One region of the Pseudoalteromonas sp. CR1 genome, then DNA from elsewhere that is predicted to be linked to it. Evidence: predicted binding sites of a transcription regulator. Region 1 holds the regulator's gene; each other region holds the start of a gene.
What was found. Region 1 encodes sigma-54, which starts transcription at its own class of promoters, with help from an activator protein. Its sites were predicted from a motif close to GTTGGCACGNNNNTNGNNT; they were not measured.
Positions count from the first base shown of each region.

Region 2: the regulator sigma-54 is predicted to act here: its motif matches at 3,057-3,075, upstream of KZZ04_RS02045 (PAS domain-containing sensor histidine kinase).
Region 3: the regulator sigma-54 is predicted to act here: its motif matches at 1,526-1,544, upstream of KZZ04_RS08115 (CsbD family protein).

Region 1 is NZ_JAHXRM010000001.1:13,901-19,673, forward strand. Features, by position in the region: gene mgtE (magnesium transporter) at 1-1,131, opposite strand, end outside; gene KZZ04_RS00090 (HPr family phosphocarrier protein) at 1,241-1,513, opposite strand; gene rapZ (RNase adapter RapZ) at 1,557-2,402, opposite strand; gene ptsN (PTS IIA-like nitrogen regulatory protein PtsN) at 2,422-2,874, opposite strand; gene hpf (ribosome hibernation promoting factor) at 2,879-3,166, opposite strand; gene KZZ04_RS00110 (RNA polymerase factor sigma-54) at 3,193-4,692, opposite strand; gene lptB (LPS export ABC transporter ATP-binding protein) at 4,762-5,487, opposite strand; gene lptA (lipopolysaccharide transport periplasmic protein LptA) at 5,484-5,773, opposite strand, start outside.
Region 2 is NZ_JAHXRM010000001.1:434,512-440,284, reverse strand. Features, by position in the region: gene fliE (flagellar hook-basal body complex protein FliE) at 1-287, opposite strand, end outside; gene KZZ04_RS02050 (sigma-54 dependent transcriptional regulator) at 446-1,912, opposite strand; gene KZZ04_RS02045 (PAS domain-containing sensor histidine kinase) at 1,909-3,021, opposite strand; gene KZZ04_RS02040 (DNA-3-methyladenine glycosylase I) at 3,153-3,746, shown strand; gene KZZ04_RS02035 (sigma-54-dependent Fis family transcriptional regulator) at 4,038-5,474, opposite strand; gene KZZ04_RS02030 (flagellin) at 5,636-5,773, opposite strand, start outside.
Region 3 is NZ_JAHXRM010000007.1:22,800-28,572, reverse strand. Features, by position in the region: gene hrpB (ATP-dependent helicase HrpB) at 1-1,314, opposite strand, end outside; gene KZZ04_RS08115 (CsbD family protein) at 1,588-1,785, shown strand; gene KZZ04_RS08110 (PKD domain-containing protein) at 1,847-5,773, opposite strand, start outside.

The DNA of each region.
Region 1 (5,773 bases):
TATTAATAATGACCATAAAATACCATTAAGCGCACCTATGGCCAGTTCTTTCATCATTAAAAAACGTTGGTTAGTTTGATTAATATGACCGACAGCAATACCACGAATAACAAGCGTAAGCGATTGGCTACCAGCAACACCACCCATAGAAGGTACAATGCCATTAAGCACTGCTAATATAGGTAAAATATCGAGTGTGCTTTCAAAAAAACTAGCTACAAAGGCGGCCGCAAGCGCCGTCAATAAGTTAACTCCTAACCATACTGAGCGTTTTTTCGAGCTTTTTAGGACGGGAGCAAAGGTATCTTCTTCATCATCAAGACCCGCCAAGCTCAGTAAGCTATGCTCGGCGTCTTCTCGTATAACGTCGACAATATCATCGATTGTGACACGACCTAGCAGTTGATCATTATCATCAACAACAGGGGCAGAGATCCAATTATGGCGTTCGAATAATTGTGCAACTTCACTTTCATCCATAGATATTGGAATTGACTCACACTCTTCATCCATTAAGTCGCGAACAATTTTTTCAGGTGAATTAGTCAGTAATGTACTCAGCGATAAAGCACCAATAAAGCAGTTATGTTTATCAACTACATACAGATCATCTGTGCCTTCAGGTAACTCTCCACGAAGTCGAATGTAGCGTAGTACTACATCAATGGTAACGTCTGGACGAATAGTTACCGTATCGGTGTTCATGAGCGCGCCAGCAGAACGCTCTTGATAAGACAACGCCTGTGTTGCGCGCTCTCTGTCTTGAATATCCATGGCGCTAACAACGTCTTTATAAACGGTGTCAGGCAAGCTACGTAACACTTCGCCTAAGTCATCGTGCCCCATATCTTCAGTAGCGGCAGCAATATGCTCAGGTTCCATTTGGGCTATGATGCCTAAACGTACGTCTTCTGATAACTCTTCTAGTACGTCACCTTGAACATCAGGGTCAACAAGTTGCCAAAGTAATCGACGAATTTTATGAGGAGACGACTCTAATAATAAAGCAGTATCACATGGGGCGGTTTTTGCGAGCATGCGTCTAACTTGAACAAACTGGCCACTATTAAGTGACTTAGTCACTTGTTTTAGTTGTTGTAGTGGGTAGTCTTGTTCAAAAGCTTCGGGCATTGGCGTCCTTTATTTATATTGTAACTGTTACTTAGTGGGTGGGAGAGTACGAACTATTAGCCAGTTATTTTTGATTATAGTTATTTTATTTAATTGTTAAAAATTAACGTTACTCTTGCTCGTTAAATCGTTGCGAAATAAGCTCTCCAATGGCATTTAAAGCTTGTTTTGCATCAGGCCCTTCACATACCACTTTAACTTCTTTACCTTGGCTACTTTCAAGTAGCATCAGTGCTAATACACTATCACCAGCAGCTTCTTTGTCATCTTGAAATAAAGTGATTGAAGCATCAAATTTAACAGCAAGTTGAGCCAATACTGTCGCAGCTCTGGCATGTAGCCCTAATTTATTTTGTATTAAAAAAGTGTCTTCTATACGCATACATTACTCTATCAAAGCTGAACAGGTTATTAGTTTATATAAATTATTTTTCTTGTTCTCTGTGGCGTATTTTTACATTAGGATGCGTAACTGCAAAGCTTTCACCAATTGTTTGCGCTAAATATACAGAGCGATGTTGTCCGCCAGTACAACCAATAGCAATCGTTAAGTAGCTACGGTTATTGCGTTCTAAATGAGGCAACCAGGTTTGCACAAAAGTTTGTATTTGCCATGTGAACTTTTGAACTATGCTGTGGCTAGCTAAATAATCTTTTACTGGCTGGTCTAAACCATTGAGTGGTTTTAGTTCAGGCTCCCAATGTGGGTTAGGTAAAAAACGTGCATCAAATACGTAGTCTGCTTCTTTAGGTATACCATGTTTAAAACCAAATGATTCAAATGTGACAATCAGCTGCTTGTCTTTTTTACCTAATATTTTTTCACGAATCGATTCAGCGAGTTGATGAACACTCAAGTCGCTGGTATCTATCATGTAATCGGCACGAGTAGTTAGCACGTCAAGTAGTTCTTTTTCTTTTTTTATGGCTAAATCAAGCGGAAGCGAATCGATTGATAGAGGGTGCAAACGTCTTGTTTCTGAAAAACGTTTTATTAATGTTTGATCTTCACTGTCTAAATAAAATAGTGTTGGTTTTGTAAAACCCGGTAAATATTCAATAATGTGATTAAATTCATCTTGTTCTTTTGGCAAGTTTCGCACATCGATGCTAACGGCGATTTTATCGTAGTTATCAGAAACGCTTCTTACCAAAGAAGGTAATAAATTTACAGGGATGTTATCTACGCAATAATAACCTAGATCTTCAACAACGCGTAAAGCAACCGACTTACCAGAACCAGAACGGCCACTTATGATAATCAACTCCATTAATCACCCTTTAAATTTATTACGATTGGTCAACAATAATTTGATACAGCTCGGCGTCCGATTTAGCACAGCGTAGCTGTTTGCAAAATTCTTTGTTTTTTAGTTTATCAGCTATCGTCGCTAGCGTCTTTAAGTGTTGCTGGTTATCACCATCAGGTACGATGAGTGCAACAAAAATATCAACTGGTCGATTGTCTATAGCATCAAAGTTAATCGGTGTTTCACTTACTAATACTAATGCTAAAGGTTCTTGTGCGCCGCTCATTCGACCATGTGGAATAGCTATGCCTCTTCCTATTCCTGTGCTACCTAGCTTTTCGCGAGTTAATAAAGCGCCCAAAATATCTTGTTGAGACAAATACGGTAATTTATCGTGAGCAAGCTCGCTAATAAACTCTAAAATTCTTTTTTTACTATTAAAAAGGACCGCAGCTTTGCTGCAGTCCTGGCATATAAGTGAACTTAGTTTCATCATATTAGTGTCGAGCAAGCTTCTCTTTGTGTTTAATTACTTGACGGTCAAGCTTATCAATCAATGAATCAATCGCTGCATACATATCTTGATGTTCAGTGGATGCGAATAATTCAGCGCCACTTACATGAATAGTTGCTTCTGCTTTTTGATTTAATTTTTCTATATCAAGAATGACATGAACATTATTAATATGATCAGAGTGCCTTTCTAGCTTCGCAAATTTGGTATTTATATAGTCTCTTAATGAATCAGTTAGTTCTACATGACGACCAGTTAAATTTAGTTGCATAAGCATTACCCTCTTTGTTTAGCGTCTTAGATCAGACTCTTTCGCTGATTTGACGGTGGAATAGCAAGAGATTCGCGGTATTTTGCGATTGTACGTCTTGCTACTTTAATTCCTTGCTCAGCCAATATATCCGCAATTTTGCTATCACTCAATGGTTTTGCTGAGTTTTCTGCTGCGATTAGTTTTTTGATAAGTGCTCGTATCGCTGTGGATGAACATTCTCCACCATTTTCGGTGCTTACATGGCTTGAGAAAAAGTATTTAAGCTCAAATATTCCACGCGGTGTGTGCATGTACTTTTGAGTCGTTACGCGCGAAATTGTCGATTCGTGCATTTCTACCATTTCGGCTACATCATTTAAAACCATAGGTTTCATGGCTTCTGGACCGTGTTCAAAAAAACCTTGTTGTTGCTTTACGATACAGTTAGTTACTTTTAAAAGCGTGTCGTTTCTGCTTTCTAAACTTTTAATAAACCATTTAGCTTCTTGTAAATGTGAGCGAATAAACTGGCTATCACCGCTCGACTTAACTGTACGCGACATTGCAGCATATTGGCTGTTTACACGAATTTTTGGCATGCTGTCTGGGTTTAGTTCAACCACCCAGCGGCCTTTAATTTTCTTAACTGACACATCTGGTATTACATATTCAGACTCTTCTCGCACTATTGTGTCTGCAGGCTTTGGGTTAAGCGTATGAATAAGTGTCATTACTTCTTTAAGCTCATCTTCTTTGAGCTTCGTTTTTTTCATTAATGTACGATAGTCGCGAGCAGCTAACAAATCTATGTGCTCGGTTAAAATCATTTTTGTTTCGTCAATAAAAGGGGTGCCTTTATCAAATTGATTTAACTGAATACATAAACATTCTTGTAAGCTTCGTGCTGCAATACCAACAGGGTCAAATAATTGAATACGCTTTAAAACTGCTTCTATTTCATCAAGTTCAACCTCAACGTCATCGTCGTTATCTTGATTAAAGCTCTCTAAAATTTCTTCACAGCTGAGGGTTAATATGCCTGAGTCGTCCACGGCTTCAACTATTGCAATAGCAATCGCTTCATCCGTAGGGCTAAATGGCGTTAGTTGTAATTGCCACATTAAGTATTCGTGAAGCGTTTCAGTCGATGCACCTTGATAAATAGACTCATCTTCAGGCATGGGGCCTGAAGACGATGCTGGGGCGGCACTCATGTACTCATCCCAGCTAACGTCCATTGCCATGTCGTCACTGACGGTATCTTTTGCAAGGGCTTCACCACTGTCTTGTTCATACTCACTGGGGGCTTCATCGGCAGATGCACTTACTGTCACTTCATCATTATCTGCTTTTTGCTCATTTTTGCCTGCTAGGTCATCGGCATAGTCTTGCTCCTCAACCTCAAGTAATGGGTTGCTGTCGAGCGCTTCTTGTATTTCTTGCTGAAGATCCAATGTGCTTAATTGCAGCAAGCGAATAGCTTGTTGCAACTGAGGTGTCATTGTAAGTTGCTGGCCCATGCGCAGCTGTAGTGATTGCCTCATGTATCTCTAACAATCCTTTTAAGTTGTTATAATTAATACTAGCAGATGCATACAAATAAGGCGTAAATGTTACAGCCTAAATTGCTCGCCTAAATATACATCGCGTACAGTTTTATCGTTTAATACGTGTTCAGGGGCACCAGAAGCAATCAGTTCCCCATGAGAAACAATGTAGGCTTTTTCGCAAACATCAAGGGTTTCTCTTACATTATGGTCTGTTATTAATACACCAATACCACGGTTTTTAAGGTGTTCAATAATTTTTTTAATATCCAACACTGAAATAGGGTCAACGCCGGCAAACGGTTCGTCTAATAAAATAAACTTTGGATCTGCAGCTAAAGCACGTGCAATCTCTACTCGGCGACGCTCTCCGCCCGATAGTGCCATACCTTTACTGTCGCGAATGTGTTGAATGCTAAATTCATCCAATAGATTATTAAGTGTATCTTCTCTGGCTTGCTTAGTGAGCTCCTTTCGAGTTTCTAAAATAGCCATTAAGTTTTGATATACGGTTAACTTTCTGAATATAGACGACTCTTGCGGCAAGTAGCCAATGCCTAATCTAGCACGACTGTGCATAGGTAAAAGAGTAATATCGTTCTCGTCGATAGATATTTTACCTTTATCGCTAGGGACTAAGCCTACAATCATATAAAACGTGGTGGTTTTACCCGCACCGTTTGGACCAAGTAAACCCACTATGCTACCGGCTTTAACTTCTAAGCCTACATTTTTAACGACTTCTCGGCCTTTGTAGCTTTTGGCTAATAGCTCTGCTTTTAATGTACTCATGGCTGACCTTTATCGCTTTTTTTTGGCTCCACAGGTACTAAAATGGTGTGCACGCGGTCAGTTGAGCTTTCATCTTTTTCGGCGCTAATGAGTTGTTGCTCAATATCGTAGGTAATGCTTTTTGCATTCATTTTTTGCCCAGCTTGAGAGACCTGTGCATCTCCAATTAATGTTAAAAAACGTTTAGAAACATCGTATCTAACTTCATTAGCGCTGGCGCTCATTATTGTGCCGTTGGCTTGTTTTTCTTCAAAATAAGCGGGTGTACCTGTGGCAATTAACAGTT
Region 2 (5,773 bases), 420 kb from region 1:
TTACGAACTTGTACTGTCGCTTCAAATGCCACTGACGATTTTTGAGATGCAATCATCGCTTCAGCCAAAGAGACGCTTCTGTCGCCGGTCTCTACTGCAACCACTTTTTGCTTAGCATCTTGCTGTAAACCGTGCACAGTATTAATTGCATCTGACAGCATGTCGCCAAATTGAGCCGTTGATGAGGCTTGTGTTTTTACTGGCAGTCGTTCAACTTGATTACTAAGACCAGCCTCTAAAGCCATTGATTGCATTTCTTGAAATACAGCGCTATTTTGAATTTTCATAATTTTTCTCTGACAGTGCAGTTAACTCTTAATATAGATAAAGCACAAACCATGCCAAATAATAAGTGTTAACTTTCAATAACTTAAAGTTTAATTTTGTGAGTCAGAGTTTTGACAGCCCTTAAATTCAATAACTGAATCAAGGGCTAAATGTGAGGCTACGCAGGAAGTGAAATACCTAAGTCGCGCATTTGCGCTAGTTTATAACGCAGAGTCCGAGGGCTAATACCGAGGGTTTCAGCAACATCTTTTCGTTTACCTTGGCATCTTGCTAACGTTTCTAAAATGATACGGTGTTCTTTATCTTTGAGCTCATCTTTATAACTGCCCGTATCAACAGCTAATAAGTCTTGTTTTGGCAGCTCTACTAATGATGACTTTTCATCATAATAAGCCGAGCTAGTAGGGCCATGCTCAATACTTTTATCAGAAGTGTTCGCCTGAGACTGATTAGCACTTTGTGTGCTAATCGATGTAGGCGTCATTACAAAATCTGTTGCGGCTATGTTTTCAATGAAAATAGCATGCTCATTAATAGTATTACCAGTCCTAAGTATAAGCGCACGTTGTATAACGTTATCAAGCTCACGCACATTACCTGGCCAAGAGTGAGCAAGTAATTTTTTCTCTGCGCCACTATCGAGGTAAGCCATAGGCTCTTTGCTTTTGCTTAAATGGCGTTCAATTAAATGTTTAGCCAATACAATAATATCCCCTGGGCGCTGATTGAGCGGTCGCCACATTAATGGAAACACGTTAAGTCTGTAATATAAATCTTCTCTAAATTGATTCTCGCTTACCGCTTCTTTTAGGTCACGGTTACTTGTTGCAAGTATGCGTACATCTAACTGAATTGTCTTGCGTCCACCCAAGCGCTCCACTTCGCGCTCTTGCAAAACGCGTAATAATTTAGCTTGTAATCCAAGATCCATCTCAGTTATTTCGTCGAGCAAGATAGTTCCGCCTTGCGCTTGCTCAAACTTACCAGGGCATGCTTGAATTGCACCTGTAAACGCGCCTTTCTCATACCCAAATAAAGTTGCTTCTAACATGTTTTCAGGAATTGCTGCACAGTTAATTGCAACAAACGGCTCATCGCATCGATTCGATTTATCATGTATGTAGCGAGCTAACACTTCTTTACCAGAACCACTAGGACCAAGCACCATTACACTTGCATCGGAACGTGCCACTCTACTTGCCAATTCTAATAACTGAATACTACTTGGATCGGCAACAATAGGACCGTCTGTCTCTTTGGCTTTTTCAGGTAAGTAGCGGCTTACCATATTGAGCAAAACTTCAGGTGCAAACGGCTTTGCCATGTAATCAATCGCACCTAAGCGCATAGCTTCAACGGCATCATCTATGGTGGCGTACGCCGTCATCATTAAAACAGGTAGCTCAGGGTGGTTAAGCTTAATACTTCGTAGTAAATCTAAACCACTCATAGTCCCCATTTGTACATCACTCACCACCAGCGAAAATTGCTCTTTTTTAAGCAAAAGCATGGCTTGCTCTGCACAATTAGCCGCAATGCATTCAATCCCCGACATTTCGAGTGTATCAATTAAGGCTTCACGAAGCCCTGCATCATCTTCTACAACTAAAATAGTGTTACTCATAATGATTCCTCTAATTTAGATGCGGTGCGAATAGGTAAAAGCAAACTAAAACATGCTCCACCGCCTTTATTATTGGTCACTTCAACACGTCCTTGATGTGCGTTTGCAACTGAACTCACAACAGCAAGCCCTAATCCCGTACCTTGACTTTTAGTGGTATAAAACGGTTCAAATATTTTTTCTGCTAAGCTTAAATCAACACCGGGCCCATTATCAGCAACGCTAATGCGCACATAGTCTGAATCTAGCTCATCGGTAACTGCACTTAAATGCACTTCTGCGCCAGCACCAGTGATCTGGATACTGTTATGAATCAAGTTTTGAATTGCACTGGCTATGGCGGATTTATTACCTATTATTTGAATATCTGGTTCTGGGAGACCGACAGCTAAGTGGCTATCGTTTAGTGTCACCATCGCATCGGCGCCCGCCTTTACTTCGCTGAGTAATTGCTGCATAGACACTTGCTCAACAACCTGCTGATCGCCGCTTTTGGCAAAAAGTAGCATGTCGTTTACTTGAGTTTCTAAATCTTTTAAGCGAGACATTAACTTGGTTTGAAAATTATCGCGAGATGCCTCAGGTAAGCGCTTAGAGCCTAAATTAGCAGCATAAAGCATAGCCGCTGAAAGCGGCGTTCGAACCTGATGCGCAAGAGACGCCACCATTTTACCCAACGCACTAAGGCGCTGCATATGGGCAACACGCTTTTGCAAACGGCGTGTTTCACTTAAATCGGTCATTAAAATAAGTTGCCCCGGCTCGGGAGCTAACGCTGTTATATCAAGCTTTATTAACCGTCCATCTTTTAGTGACACTTCGTGGCCATCGTCCTGGTGGGGTCTAAAAGAGCGCTGAATTACATTAAACCACTTCTCGCCCTCTAAAGGCTCACCCAACATATCAATCGCTATTTGATTGGCCTTTGCAATCATTCCTTTACCATCAAGCACAACTACACCTGCTGGCATAGTATCAACTAAATGAGAAAGCCAACTTGCTTGCTGACGCAGATCGCTTAATTCACCTATGTACTCCTCTTGAAGTAAACATGGGTTATACTGATTTGCAGAAATAAACTGTGGTTTTAGCACGCTAGCAAGGGCCATAATCAAATCTCGAATTTGTATAGATACAAAGCTTAATGCACAATACGTACCAAAATTAAATTGCTATATTTTCATAATCTTACAATAATAATAACGCGACATAAAAATGACGCGAATAAAAAGGAATACAGATGAGTGAGCAAAATAAGTGCCGCTGCCCGTGGCTCGATACCACTAAGCCCGATTATGTTTTGTACCATGATTTAGAATGGGGTGTGCCTGTTTACGATGACCAAACCCTGTTTGAATTTATCACCCTTGAGTCAGCTCAGGCGGGATTGAGTTGGTATACCATTTTAAAAAAACGACAAGGCTATAAAAACGCATTTGCTAACTTTAATGTAAACAAAGTGGCCTTGTTTACAGCTGATGATGTTGAGCGACTCATGCTTGATAAAACAATCGTTCGCAACCGTTTAAAAATTACAGCAACAATAAATAACGCGCAGCGATTTTTAAACATTCAAAAAGAGTTTGGCAGTTTTAGCGCGTATCAATGGCAGTTTGTAAATAACACCCCCATAGTCAGCAATTTTAATAATACCGAGGACTACCCCGCAATCACTGAGGCATCAACAGCTTTTGCAAAAGATTTAAAAAAGCGAGGTTTTAAATTTTTAGGCCCTACAACAGTATATGCCTACATGCAGGCTTGCGGTATGGTTAACGACCATAGTAATGATTGTTTTAGAAAAGAAGAAATTATTAAGGCTTTTGCTGAATAAGGACTTATAACCATAAAAGTGATCTGTTCACAAAGAGGCTAAAAGACGCTTCGCTTTAAAGAAGTAACGTGTAAGTTAACTATGGTTTCTCATTTGCCTTCGTTTTTAAGATGCGTGTTTAAGTAATTAAAAGCTACGCTTTTCACGCGAGCAAGCTCAGCGTCTACCGCTAAAATTTACACCTAGGCTAAATTTACTCGTAGACGTCAAGCTTGCTTACGTGACGGGCAAAGCCCGTAAAGTGATTGATCACAAATGAATAACTAAAATTATTTCACCATTTGCGTACTTCTAATCTCGTGAAAGGTTATACTTTTTCATTTTTTCGACGAGCGTTGTTCTTCTCACGCCCAGTATTTCAGCTGCACGGGCCACCACATAATCGTATCTTTCTAGCGCCTGCGTTATTAGGCTTATTTCAAGCTCAGCTAAATACTCTTTAAGCTCAATGCCATCATCTGGAAGTAAGCCACCGGCGTTACTATTAAACTCTGCCTCGGGTTCGTTTTCATAGTCACTAAACCCAGTACTGAATATATCGTTAAACGCATCTTTCTCCATTAGTTCTTCAGGATACTCAGGCTCATAGGCATCAACTTCAATATAACGGTATTTATTAGGTAGGTCAGGTATGTCTACTACCTTTTCGGGGAACATTATAACCATGCGCTCAACCAAATTCGCAAGTTCACGAATATTACCCGGCCACGCATGCTCTTTTAAGCTTTCAATTGCACGCTCAGTAAACTTAGCGGTAGTACCCGTTTGCTCATTTACACGACGCATTAATTCTTTGAGTAATAAAGGAATGTCAGCAGCACGCTCACTTAGCGACGGGTTCTCTATAGGGAATACATTTAGCCGATAATACAAGTCTTCACGAAAGCTACCGGCTTCTATCATGGTTTCAAGGTTACGGTGAGTCGCAGCAATAACACGTACATCGGCTTGAATTGCTTTAGTGCCACCTACACGCTCATAGCTTCGTTCTTGTAATACGCGTAAAAGTTTAACCTGCATTTGTAGCGGCATATCACCAATTTCATCTAAAAACAGCGTACCGCCTTGCGCTAACTCAAAACGACCTTTACGAGCAGAGATAGCCCCTGTAAACGCCCCTTTTTCATGACCAAAAAGCTCACTTTCTAGTAACTCTGCCGGAATGGCCCCACAGTTTACTGGTACAAAGGGTCCTGTACTTCGCTTAGATAGCAAATGAACGTTACGCGCAACCACTTCTTTACCTGTACCTGACTCACCTAAAATTAAAACGTTTGCATCTGTTTTTGCAACTTGCTCAATTAAAAAGCGGACCTCTTTAACTGCTTGTGTTTCACCAACAAGGCCATCAAAAGACTTATGCGGCTGACTATTTTTGTGCTCCCCCGGCAACATACGATGATACTGCTGGCAATCATGAAGTAACTGTGTGGTAACTTCGTGATTAAATGGCTCGCAAATAAGCCCAACTACGTTAGCAATGCTAAGTAACGGTCTTAACGTTTCACCAATTAATAAAAATGGAAGTGTTGGGTAGCGCTTGATTAAGCTTTCATGATCGAGTGACTGTAAAGCCCCCAAAATAACCATGCACTCGTGCTGCTTATATTTTGCACACTCTTGTTCAAAGTTATCTTCATCTAAGCGATGAGTAACCTCACCGATAAAACCAAGTGATGCGTTTAACCCAATAGAGCGATTGTTATTATTATCTAAAATCAGGATCATAGTTAGCGAGCCGTGCTTCACTCTTTGATATAATTAGCTAAATTGTAAGCCAGTTAAGCACGGATGCAAGTGATAGCGGCAGTTTTTTGACATAAACGCCAAAAAACAGACGCACTAGTAAGATCAATAATACTTAAGAATTAACTATTAAGTATTAAAATTTAAAGTAAACCTAAAATAGACTCAGCAGATTGGTTAGCCTGACCACGAAGTGCAACTGATGATTGCGCTAAAATGTCATTAGACACTTGTTGCGAAATTGCCTGCGCATAATCGGTATCTTGAATTCGGCTTTGACT
Region 3 (5,773 bases), on a different contig from region 1:
ATAAAGTGCTAAGCGATAAACACCAGGGAGTTCTGTCTCAAGCGCCTGCGCTTTTAAAAGCATATGCGCTAAGCGAATATCCGCCCCAAAACCCAGCATGTTACTGCCCAACTTGGTTAGTTTGCCTTTGCCATCGATGGCTTCAAGCATAGTTAATAAGCTCATTGCTTGTATGCATTGCTGCGCAGTGGGCGTATCAAGCAAGGTGAGTTCGCTAATATTTGCACCCCACTGCTTTGCTTCAAGCATAAGTTGGCTTATGTCTGATGTAAGTATTTCGGGGTTATCGTGGCTATTGCGTCGCTCAAAGGTTTGCTTTGAACCAAGCCTATAAACCACACCTGGTTCTATTCGCCCTGCACGCCCTGCTCGCTGAACGGCAGAGGAGCGCGATATACTTTGTGTTGTAAGCTCCGTTACACCTGTTTTTAAGTTATAACTGGCCACGCGGCGTTTTCCGCTATCAATAACAATGCGTATACCTTCAATGGTTAAGCTGGTTTCGGCTACATTGGTGGTAAGCACTATTTTGCGCATGCCCTCAGGCGCAGGAGCAATCGCCGCTTGCTGATTGGCTTTATCTTGCTCGCCAAATAACGTGGCAACTAGGCAATTAGTTGGCAAATCATTAAGGGCCTGTTGTACGCGTAATATTTCAAATTGCCCAGGCAAAAACACCAGCGCACTGCCGCTTTGCTCGTTAAGTGCTTGTTTTATTGTAGAGGGAATGGCATCAAGCCAACGGCTTTCATCTTTTATGGGTATATATACTTCATCTATGGGGTAGCTTCGCCCACTTGATTGAATAACTGGGCAATCAAAAAATTGCGTATAGCGCTCAGTATCAAGGGTGGCCGACATAAGGAGTATGGTTAAGTCGTCACGCAGTGCACTTTGGGTCTCTAAAGCAAAAGCCAGTGAGGTATCGGCTGCAATTGAGCGTTCATGAAACTCATCAAATATCAGTAAATCAATGTCGCTAAGCTCTGGATCGTTTTGTAGCATGCGAGTAAGCATGCCCTCAGTAACTATTTCAAGGCGCGTATTGTTACTTACTTTACTTTCACCGCGTACACGAAGGCCAACGCTTTGCCCCACATTTTCGTTTTGGCACTGCGCTAGGTAATTGGCAATATTACGTGCAGCTAAGCGGCGCGGCTCCAGCATTACAATACGTTTAAAATGGCCGTCGCGCATAAGTTGTAGCGGCAACCATGTTGATTTACCCGCACCAGGCGGTGCTTGTAATAACGTTATAGGATTGCTTTGTAATGTAGTTACGAGTTGTTGATATATGTTTTGAACCGGCAGCACTGCTATTTACCAAAAATTGCTTTGCACGCATTGTAACAAAAACCAAAAATAAACGCGCCGCTAAAGCTGTGTGGTTATAAAGGGCACCATAATCAGAAATAATTACAGACCGCTCTGTACATTTTTTAAGGACATGCGCGCCATTTTAATTACTACTGCGCTAATAAAAACATAACCCCATGATTATAAATATAAAATCTAAATTTAACTTATTGGTACACGCCTTGCTACTTTCATAGTGAACGTTAATTAAATCTAAGTAAGGAGAAACTTATGAACAGCGATCGTATGAAAGGTAATTGGAACGAACTTAAAGGTAAGGCGCAACAAAAATGGGGCGAGCTTACTGACGACGATTTAGACAAAATTGAAGGTAGCCGTACAGAGTTAGTGGGTAAAATCCAGCAGCAGTACGGTAAATCTAAAGAAGAAGCAGAGCGTGAAGTAGATGAGTTTGAAAAAACTCACTAATCGCTAACTTCTAAAAAAACCGCCATTTGGCGGTTTTTAATTGGCTATATTAAAGCTATAGCTAGTTTATCTCTGTAACACCAGGATAAAATGTATCAATGGGTCTATCTTCGGGCACTATTTGACTTGACGTAGTACCATCAGCAATAGTGTAAGAGAAAACTTTATCTTCTAGAGCATTACCGTTTGACAATACCCCAACTATAGCGCCTTCAGCATCCTCAGTTAAAAACCCAACAACACCTGTATTGTCAAATGAAGCGACAATAACAGGCTGACTTACACCATCAAACTGCATGACCTTTCCACCTTCTGTGCCGTAGTAAAAGTTACCATCAGAACTTGCTAATAAAGCCGTAGAAGGGGCATCACTTAATCCAGTTATTACAGAGCTAATTATTGGCGCTGCACAGTCATTGACTACACGATGAATAGCAGCATTTGCACCGCTGGTTGAACGTGTTGCAAAGTAGCCATCAGCACTTGGCGTTGCAAATTCAACTGCTCGCACAGGTTCATTACTGCCAGATGAACTTACTTGCACACTTTTAAGTTGATTAGTGGACAAGTCAACACAATTAAGCGCATCACCAGTAAAGAACCACGCATTGTTATTATCTATCGCTAATGCATAGCGAGATATCTCGTCGCTGGTTTGGCCAATAGATCCTTCTTTTTGGTAACCTAAGGAGTCAGTATCAATCGAATACAGCTCGTAAGTATCAGCAAAAAGATCTATTCCTAAGCTATATAATTTACCTGAGGCCGATTCAACATGATTTAATCCAGGTCTTTTGGTACGTGGTAAAACAACTTCTGCAAGCTCGCCAAGCGCAGAATCATATCGAAGCACCTTACCTCCATCTCGCCCGCGCTCGCCATCGCTCACAGCAAAAAAGTAATCCCCAGCTGAATTTTTAGTGACTTTACCAAAAGGAAATCCACCTTTGCTAAAGCCCAGCGAAGTCATACTAACCGAACTATCTGCGCGATCGTAGGTGAGTATCGCACCTCGTTTATTCTCCCCACCATCATAACTAAGCACCGATACATAGCGGTCATTAATTGAGTCATCTGGGTCATTTAGGATTGCGGGGTCACCAATAAATAATATCCCTTTATCACCCCCGCCTTGTATGATGGTTTTAGTACTATAATTTGGCTTTGTGATTTCGCTTACAAAAGGTGGCGCAACTGTTAAGCCTGTGTCAGCAACTGAGTCAACTAAAAATTTTGCCAAATAATCAGTGACTGTCATATACATATTATCAGCAACTTTAGAGGGTACTAACCCAGCAATAGAGATATTTTTCCAGTTACTAAAAGAGTGCCTTAATGAAAGAGGTCCACCTGATATCGTTGTTTCGTATAATACCGCAGGCGTTTCTGAGGTGACTCCTTCACAAACACTAAATACCAGAGGCGCCCGCCAAAAGAAAGCACCGATAGGGTTTCTGCAATCAGAAGCGACTTCACCAACCCCACCGCTGCGCCCTGAAGATTCCATTATGGGGGAGTTAGAACTAACAAAATGAACAACCGTATCATTATTCACAGCAATATGGCGTCCGCGAGCCCCCAAGGCACCAAAACCAGATATAACCCATGGTTTACTTAAGTCATTTGAATCACTTGCCGTTAATTCAAAACCAGGCCAGTATAAAGACCCGCGAGGAGCAACGAACACTGATAATAAGCGATTATCACCATTCCACATTAAATTAGTGACAGGAGCAATAGGATATCCTGCGTAGTCTGTACCTGTAGCACCAAATTCACCAATAACCTGTACGGTAAGGTAATCGTCACTGCTTGCATCCATGTTAAATTGCAGCACGCCACCAGACTGGTTTAAACCTCCTGCATCAGCTTTAACATAGGCTGTTTTGCCATCAGGGTGAAATAGGAGTGTGCCCTTTACATTTCTTATTTCATTGCCAGATGGAAACAGTCGAGGAATACTCATTAGCAGTTCAACGTGATGACTCGCTGGGTTATATTTTAACAAAGCCCCTCGTCCGTATAACCCTGTTGATCCTAACACTGTATATAAGTGGCCATCATTAGGGTGAGCAACTAAACTCTGACTAAAAGATGATGAATTGATTCCAGGTAAGCCATGAAAACTAAATAGCTCAGTCGACTTAGATAAGTCGCTTTCAGAGATAGAATAAACAGCACCCGTACGACTATCTCCCCCTGTACCACTTAGCATCATTAGGTTATGTCCTGCAGGAAGTGAGATAGCAGCCCCCTTAGGAGGATTTTCTATCGTGATTGCTCGAGAGTAAATGGCAGACCAAAGTGAGCCATCTGATACTGTCAGCGTAATTATATAGCTGCCAACTGCATCAGGCATAAACGTTGGGGTTGAACTAGTTTTATCTGAAAGCGTAGCTGCGCTTCCTTGTGTCGGAATTAAACTCCAGAGGTAACTTAAGCTATCGCCATTCGGATCAGAGCTTTGGTTACCGTCAAGGTTATAAAGCGTGCCTACAAATCCTTGTGGTGTAATACTAATATAAGCATTAGGCGCTAAATTTCGCTCTTTATCGTGAATAATAATAACATCAGGAATACTCACACTTTTAGCGTCGCTAACCACTAACTGAATAATGAAATCACCTTCAACATCAGGCGTTAAGTCAGGGTTGGCAGAAGTTGCATTGTTCAGTTGTGCAACGCTCCCTGCGGGTCTGCTTACAATTGCCCAGCTATACGATAATATGTCGCCATCAGCATCACTCGACCCTGACCCATCGAGTACAAACTTAGCACCTAAATCAACTTGTATATCGCGCCCTGCATCCGCCACTGGTAATGTATTTTTTGCAGCATCACGAACAATAACCACATCACTATCACGCTGGCCCAATGCATCCGTTACGGTTAATTGCGCAACATAATCACCTGAGCGATCTGGGGTAAGCGAAGCAATAGGACGGTTCGCATCCATAATAGTGCTACCACTACCTGCCGGGCTAGACAATAAAACCCATTGGTAACTGAGTGCTTGTAACTCAGGATCACTCGATAAAGAACCATCTAGTTTGACTGATGACCCCGTGCCGGCGGATTGGTCATTTCCGGCATTAGCAGTCGGTGGTAAATCCTTATCAGTAACAATCACGGTCGCAGGTGAACTCGTTAGTACACCATCGGAAACAACAAGCTGAAAAATAAAGTCCCCCGCTAAGTCTGGTGTAAATGACGGGGCAACAACGTTGGAGTCAGACAGCGTGACTGCACTACCTGTTGGTATCGAAATAATACTCCATTGATAACCTAACCCACTCTCTTCAGGATCACTAGAACGTGAGCCATCCAGGTGAATAATTTGACCTGTAGAAGCAAGTTGCGAAGGACCGGCATTCGCAGTTGGCGGAAGGTTAGACGTTGAGATAGTCACTGTACTTGCGGTACTTAAATATTGCCCATCGTAAACTATAAGCTGAACGACGTAGTCGCCACTTACGTCTGGCGTTATAACAGGATGAAAAGAATCAATATCTGATAATTGCGCCAAAGACGCCTTTGGTTTGGAAATAATAGACCAACGAGGTTGAATGCTATCGCCATCACCATCTATCGATGCAGAACCATCAAGGTGTATAACTTGACCAATTTGACCACTTAAATGACGACCTGCGTCTGCAATAGGCGCTTGATTTGTGCGATGTAAAATGACACTACTTGGACTACTATCATAAACGCCATCATTTACTGTTAAAGAGACAACATAATCACCGGCTACATCTGGGCTTAATGTTGAAATAACAGACGTTGCATTCTGGATTTCAACTGTACTTCCAACTGGAGCTGATACTATTCGCCATTGATAACTCAATGCGTTTCCATCAGCATCGCTAGAACCCGAACCATCAAATCGGATGGTTTTTCCAACCTCATAGGTCTGGTGAGCTCCTGCATTTGCTACAGGTGCGACGTTGGTATCGCTTATTAAAACAGTATCGGCAGCGCTCTGTAA